Regions from separate parts of the Paenarthrobacter sp. YJN-5 genome, predicted to be linked through region 1. Evidence: predicted binding sites of a transcription regulator. Region 1 holds the regulator's gene; each other region holds the start of a gene.
The links. The regulator LexA, encoded in region 1, represses DNA repair genes until DNA is damaged. The targets are predictions, from matches to a motif close to TCGAACANNTGTTCGA.
Positions count from the first base shown of each region.

Region 2: HMI59_RS23565 (LexA family transcriptional regulator) is a predicted target of LexA. The motif match lies at 1,206-1,221, and genes of this name have one in related genera.
Region 3: HMI59_RS08785 (LexA family transcriptional regulator) is a predicted target of LexA. The motif match lies at 954-969, and genes of this name have one in related genera.

Region 1 is NZ_CP053544.1:2,929,224-2,931,484, forward strand. Features, by position in the region: gene HMI59_RS13815 (histidinol-phosphate transaminase) at 1-17, opposite strand, end outside; gene HMI59_RS13820 (LysM peptidoglycan-binding domain-containing protein) at 96-452, opposite strand; gene lexA (transcriptional repressor LexA) at 795-1,541, shown strand; gene HMI59_RS13830 (ATP-dependent DNA helicase) at 1,538-2,261, opposite strand, start outside.
Region 2 is NZ_CP053545.1:389,946-392,206, forward strand. Features, by position in the region: gene HMI59_RS23540 (ATP-grasp domain-containing protein) at 1-72, opposite strand, end outside; gene HMI59_RS23545 (hypothetical protein) at 69-239, opposite strand; gene HMI59_RS23550 (hypothetical protein) at 236-514, opposite strand; gene HMI59_RS23555 (hypothetical protein) at 553-768, opposite strand; gene HMI59_RS23560 (hypothetical protein) at 827-1,123, opposite strand; gene HMI59_RS23565 (LexA family transcriptional regulator) at 1,241-1,678, shown strand; gene HMI59_RS23570 (Y-family DNA polymerase) at 1,671-2,261, shown strand, end outside.
Region 3 is NZ_CP053544.1:1,850,217-1,852,477, forward strand. Features, by position in the region: gene HMI59_RS08775 (hypothetical protein) at 1-192, opposite strand, end outside; gene HMI59_RS08780 (hypothetical protein) at 189-599, opposite strand; gene HMI59_RS08785 (LexA family transcriptional regulator) at 984-1,439, shown strand; gene HMI59_RS08790 (Y-family DNA polymerase) at 1,455-2,261, shown strand, end outside.

The DNA of each region.
Region 1 (2,261 bases):
TCAAGCTGGTCAGTCACTACAACAGTTTAAGGGTCCGGCCGAAGTGCCCTGTAACTGTGACACCGAGCCTGGCCCTTGGGAACCTTTCCGGTGGGCTAGCCGGCAGGGACGAACAGCTGCTGGCCAGGCTGGATACGGCCTCCGCGGAGATCATTGAGCTCGATAATTTCCGCAATCACGTCACGGGGGTCACGTTCTGGCGCAGCAGCTCCCGCGATTCCCCAGAGGGACTGACCCGGCTGAACGGTCACGCTCACTGCGACAGGAGGCTGAAGCTGCGCCTGGCTGTCCGATGCCTTTGCCGGCGAGTTGAGGAAGCCCGCCAGGCTGAGCAGCGCGGCAACCAGGAGCATTGCGGGAATGCCGAAGAAGACCATCCTGCCGCGCCGCGTCAGCCTGATGCGCGCAGGAGCGGGGGTGGAGCGGAAATCGTGGAACGTAACAGCGGACATGAGCCTGAGCCCTCCTGAAGGATTGCCTGCGCCGGCGGTGAACCGCGCAGGCTTGCCAATTCTCTGTGTGCACTCCGCGCCGGCGTTCGAACATCCTTCGAACACCCGCAACGGTTTATAGAACACATATTCGAACCTTGCTATGACATTTTTAGCACTTATCAACGAATGGTGTCGAGACTCGCTAGAACAAATGTTTGATAAACGCCCGTGCCTGACCTACGTTTGAGTGAAGAAACAGGCACAGATTCAGTGCAACAGGAGGGTCTGACATTTTTGGGCCCGGAATCTTCGGGCATCAACGGACCAGGCCCGGGGCGGAACGGAAGGGCATTGGCGAACATGGCAGCAAAAGCCACAGGAGGCAGGGCATCCCTGCGCAGCCAACAGGCCTCCAAAGCCCCCAAGAGCCTCACCGTCCGGCAGAAGAAAATCCTCGAGACCATCCAGCGGTCGGTCAATGACAACGGGTATCCACCCAGCATGCGCGAGATCGGGGATACCGTAGGCCTCGCCAGCCTCTCCAGCGTTACCCATCAGCTATCCCAGCTTGAGAAGCTTGGTTACCTCCGTCGTGATCCCAAGCGACCGCGTGCCATGGAAGTCCTCATGCCCCTGACGTTGGACAGCGGCGCCAGCATTCCCGGGGTGGAGGCTCCCGGCACACTGCTCAGCAGCGGCGGCTTGGATGTCACCTCGCTGGCAACTGCCAGTGACACCGCCATGGTGCCCCTGGTAGGACGGATCGCGGCCGGCGGCCCGATCCTCGCCGATCAATCCGTCGAGGACGTCGTCCCGCTTCCCCGGCAATTGGTTGGCCACGGCGAACTGTTCATGCTCAAAGTCGCCGGTGACTCGATGATCGATGCCGCGATCTGCGACGGCGACTGGGTGGTGGTCCGCCGTCAGAACGACGCCGTCAACGGCGACATCGTGGCCGCCCTGCTTGATGACGAAGCGACCGTTAAGACCTTCCGCCAGCGGGACGGGCACACCTGGCTACTCCCGCAAAACACCCAGTACGAGCCCATCCTCGGCGATCAGGCCACCATCATGGGCAAGGTCGTTTCGGTGCTGCGCTCCCTCTAAGGGTCCTGCTTCGCCAACCGCCCCAAAGCTCCCTGCACTACCTTGCGGTCCGTCGTCGTCCAGAATGGCGGGAGTGCGGCACGCAGGAAGCCTCCGTACCTTTCCGTGGAGAGCCGGGAGTCGAGAACGGCAACCACGCCTTTGTCCCCTGTCGAGCGGATGAGGCGCCCGGCGCCCTGTGCCAAGCGAATGGCCGCATGCGTTGCTGAGACCGCCATGAATCCGTTACCACCGGACTGTGCCACCGCCCGGGAGCGTGCGGTCATGAGTGGATCGTCCGGCCGCGGGAAGGGGATCCGGTCGATGACAACCAGGCGGCAGGAACCACCCGGAACATCCACTCCCTGCCACAGGGACATCGTGCCGAAGAGACAGGTGTCCGGTTCATCGGAGAATTGCTTCACAAGCGCCGCCATGGTGGATTCGCCCTGGCACAGGATGTCCACATCCAAACGCGACCGCATGGCATCAGCCGCCTCTTCCGCCGCGCGCCGCGAGGAGAAAAGGCACAGCGCTCCCCCACCGGATGCCCGAATGAGGTCTTCGAGTTCGTCCAGGGCTTCCGGCGACGTGCCCCTGCCCGGCTTCGGCAGGTGCTGGGCGACATACAAAACACCCTGCTTGGGGTAGTCGAAGGGGGACCCGACGTCCAGCCCTGTCCAGCTGGGCGCGCCGTCACCCACCAGCCCCAATCCGCCGGCGGCCGGTTCGAAGGCCGAG
Region 2 (2,261 bases), on a different replicon from region 1:
CGTGCCGGCCTTGCGCAGGTCCTCAGCAACCCATGCGGGGCTGGTGGTGACCAAGAGCTTGTCGTAGGTCAATCGCGATCCTCGGTGCGGGTGAGGCGTTTGCCTGCGCGGCGGGCGCGGCGCCGGAGTGTGGGCTTCTGGTTCCCGGTGTGGCAGTAGACGCAGCCGCCGTTGGCGGACTCGGGACAGTTCTTTCCCGAGTGCGGGCGGGCGCGCTGGTCCCGGTCTGTGCCGCTCATGACCAGCGGCGGGCGATGACCTGCCGGATGCCGTCACCTTCGGCAACGGAGCGCCAGGTGTCGTTGCCGGTGCAGGTCATCAGCTCGAACTCGATGCCCGGCTGGGCGGCCAGCACTCGTTCGGCGTAGCGGAGCGCTCCGTCTTCAGTGGACCAGACGGAAACGGATCCGGTGTCTTCGGAATAGGAGGACAGCAACGCACCCCAGACCTGAGTGGTCTCGACGGTCAGCGGCAGTGCCTGGGGACGGCGGGGGCGGGTCAGGGTCGTAGTCATGGGACTCATGTGTGCGGAAGTCCTTGTTGTGCTCACCGTTACGCGGCGTTGGTCAGCGGGACCCGGGGCTTGCGGGCTGGTCGGGGCGGGATCCGCACGAGGGGGGTCGGAGCTCCGACCCCCTGCTGGGCCGGACCGGACGATTCTGCCAGCGTGTTCCGTGTGGTGCGGTACAGGACGAAGCCCAGCCAGATGAACATGGCGCTGGCAAAGAGCCAGGCGGCGTAGGCATGGAAGAGGTAGGTAAAGAGCATGTCCCAGATGTGTGCGGAAAGGATGGTTCACCTCCACGCGGCCGCGGGACGGCAACAATCAGCGCCCGGTCTTCCAGCTGCACATCAGGGCTGCGGTCCCGCTCGTGCCGTCCCCTGCGGAATCGGTGACGCAGCTGATCCCAAATGAGGCAGGGCCGAAATGCAGATCCAGGCCGGCCGACGGCGTGGACGGCTTCGCTGCCTCTGGAGCTGGCGTAGGTGCGGCCGTCTCGTGGGCGGGCGTCACGTCCAGCGCACGGTCGAAGTCGGTCCCTGGGCTTTGGCAGCCGGTCAGCAGCAGTGCACCGCCCGCGAGGATCAGTGCGGAGGCAGTGCGCGCAAGGAAATGCTTCATGTGAGGCCATGTGTACGGACGGTTCCACACCGCTTCCCGGAGCGTACAATCGAATACACGTTCACATGGGGATAAGTCTGTGGAGAACACGTCTTCGAATGTGGAAAAGGGAGGGTCATGGGTGCCGTCGTCATCGCCGTCCTCGAATACGACCTCGACCCGGCTGGGCCGGCCGGTCCGCTCATCACCGCGGCGGCCGTGCCTGCCGGGTTCCCTAGTCCCGCAGAAGGATACTTCGACGGACGGGTTGACCTAAACAAGCACCTCATTAGGGACGTCACGAGCACCTTCCTTGTCCGTGTGTCCGGGTATTCGATGACAGGAGCCGGCATCTCGAACGGGGACGAGTTGGTCGTGGACCGGTCGCTGACGCCGGCGGACGGGAACGTCGTCGTCGCAGTCCTCGACGGGGAATTGACCATCAAGCGGCTCCGGATCGAACACGGTACAGTCCGGTTGGTAGCCGAGAACCCTGACTACCCGGACATCATCGTGCCGGAGCTGGCCGAGCTGAGCATCTGGGGTGTCGCCACCCGCTGCCTGCACCATGTCTGACCTCGCGACCTCGGAGCGCTTTGCCCTCGTGGACGTGAACTCGATGTACGTCTCGTGTGAGCGCGCGTTCGACCCTAGCCTGGAGGGTAGACCCGCTGTCGTTTTGAGCAATAATGACGGTTGCGTGGTCGCGCGCTCCAACGAAGCGAAGGCTCTCGGCATCGAAAATGGTGACCCCTGGTTCAAGCTGAAGGCGGACCCGAAGTTCGCCAGCGTCCAAGCCCTGTCCAGCAACTACGAGCTGTACGGCGATCTTTCGAGCCGCGTCATGGAGCTGCTGGGACGCTTCAGTTACGCGGTCGAAGTGTATTCGGTCGACGAGGCCTTCCTTAGGCTCCGCGGTACCCCGGAGGAGCTAGTGAAGACTGGGCGCGAAATCAAAGCAGCCGTCGCTAAGCATGTCGGCCTGCCGGTCTGCGTGGGCATCGCACCCACCAAGACCCTGGCAAAATTTTCCAACCGCGTCGCCAAGCAGAACCCTGCCCTCGGCGGCGTCTGCAGCTACGACACCCTGCCGGCCGCGCACCGGGACCACATCATGTCCAGGGTTCCCGTCACGGGCATCTGGGGAATCGCCGGCCGG
Region 3 (2,261 bases), 1.1 Mb from region 1:
GAGGTCCCTGGTGCTCTGCTGCGGGGCCTCATCCTTCTCCGGCGTGTCCTGCTCCGGCTCCGCCGGCTGTGCCCGTTCCCAGGCCCGCTTCAGGCCCTCGCTCCCGCCGGTCCGGTACGCATCGAGGAAAGACGTGTCGACGTCCATCAGCTCGTCGGTGGACGGCATGATCTCATTCAGCCCCTGGCTCACGTCAGCTCCCCGTTCTCCTCGTCCAGCAGATAGTTGTCGCCCCTGGTCAGCCCGAGCAGGGAATCGAAGCCCATGGTCACGACCCGCTCGAGGTTGGCGTTGTTCGTCGAAAGCGCCTTGAGCTCGTCGACGACCTGGTTGATGCGCGCGGTGAGCAGATCAGGGATGTCGAAGTCGAGATTCTCGCGCCGGATCTTCTCGGCGATCGCCTCAGCGTAGTACTCGTTGGCGGAGGGGTAGCCGCGCCGCTGCGCCCAGTACTCCGCCCGCTGCTTCTCGTCCGAGGACAGGCGGGTGAAGACCCGCTCCCTGCGGTCGCTGCCGTTCTGGTCGGTGCCCGGTCCACCGGACCTGGTCGCAGCGCTCGCAGCGGGAGGCGCAGCCTTCGGCTCGTCGACGACGGTCATGTCTGGCCTCTCCTGTCATATTCGACCGATGTACGAGTCCATTCTAACTTCATTCGAATGCCTGTCACGAATGATTGGGCAATGACTTCTGATAGATATTTGCGGAGCGATTAAGCGGAGGAGTAGAGTCATCTGCGTCACCCGGTCAGTGCCTGATCGCGTGCCCCCCCAAAGGGCGGCCCCGGGTCCTCGGCCCCAAGGCCGGGGCCGCTGAACGTTGGTTCGCACCTCTCGTTCGTGCGAAAAAACGAGGCCCCGGCACGCACGAAGCGCACCAGGGCCTTTTCCTGCGTTGACCACCCAAGGACTCACGCTGCGTTGCTCGTCATCCCTGCTCGGGCGTACGATGAGCTATCGAACATATGTTCGAAAAAGGAAGTGGACATGCAGGCCTCGCAGCCAGAACCCTTGGCGCTCACCGAGCCGCTGATGCTTCCGCTCGCACCGGAAGCGGTTGCCTGCGGCTTCCCCAGCCCGGCAGAGGGATATTGGGCCGGTGACCTTGATCTCATTCAATACATGGTCCGCGACCCGACCTGTACATTCATCTGGCGTGCAGCCGGCCATTCCATGACCGGAGCCGGAATCAATGACGGCGACCTGCTGCTCGTGGACCGAGGGATCGATCCGGTTCCGGGCAAGATCGTGATCGCCGTCGTTGACGGCGAATACACCGTCAAACGGCTGGACGTCATCCGGGGACGCGCAGTTCTCCTGGCGGAGAACCTCGACTATTCCGACATCGTCCTCCATGAACACACAGAGATGACGGTGTGGGGCGTGGTCACCTGGATCCTGCATGCTCCGAAAATCAGGCGCGGTGTCAGACCCCGCCGATAGTCTCCGGCCGTGGCAATGACTATTCCGACCCCAGCACCCGATCAGATCGCTCTCGTAGACTGCGTCTCCTTCTACGCCAACGCCGAGCGAGTGTTCGATCCCACGCTGGGAGACCGGCCGACTCTGGTCTTGTCCAATAATGACGGCTGCGTAGTCGCTGCGTGCCCGTTGGTGAAGGCGCTGGACCCCGACATCATGGGCAAACCGTGGTTCAAGATCCGCGGTTGGTGCCAGGCCAAAGGTGTTGCGGTCAGATCATCGAACTATGAGCTGTATGGATCGCTAAGCTCCCGGGTAGCCACCATTCTGGGCCGCTTCAGTGCCTGGCAGGAGGTGTATTCGATTGACGAAAGCTGGCTGAAACTCCGGGGAACTCCTGACGAGCTCGAACCACTGGGCCAGGAGATCCGCGGAACTGTCCTTCAGCTCACCGGCATCCCCGTTCGTGTGGCGATCGCTCCCACGAAAACCCTGGCCAAGGTCGCTGCCCTCGGCATCAAGAAAAACCCGGATTTCGACGGCGTGCTCGACCTCCGGCGCTTTCCGGAAGAGCAGCTTGACCGGATCCTCGACTCACTTCATGTCACGGACCTCTGGGGCGTCGCTGGCCGTAGTGGCAAACGCCTTGCCGGGCTCGGCATTCATACCGCCAGGGAGCTGCGCGACGCTGATGCCAAATGGCTCCGCAAGCGGTTCTCCGTCGTCATGGAGAGGACAATCCTGGAGCTCAGGGGACAGAAATGCATCGAACTGGAGACTCAGCCGCCCGCCGCCAAAGACCAGCTCATCTACTCCCGCAGCTTCTCTCGGAAGCTCACGAAC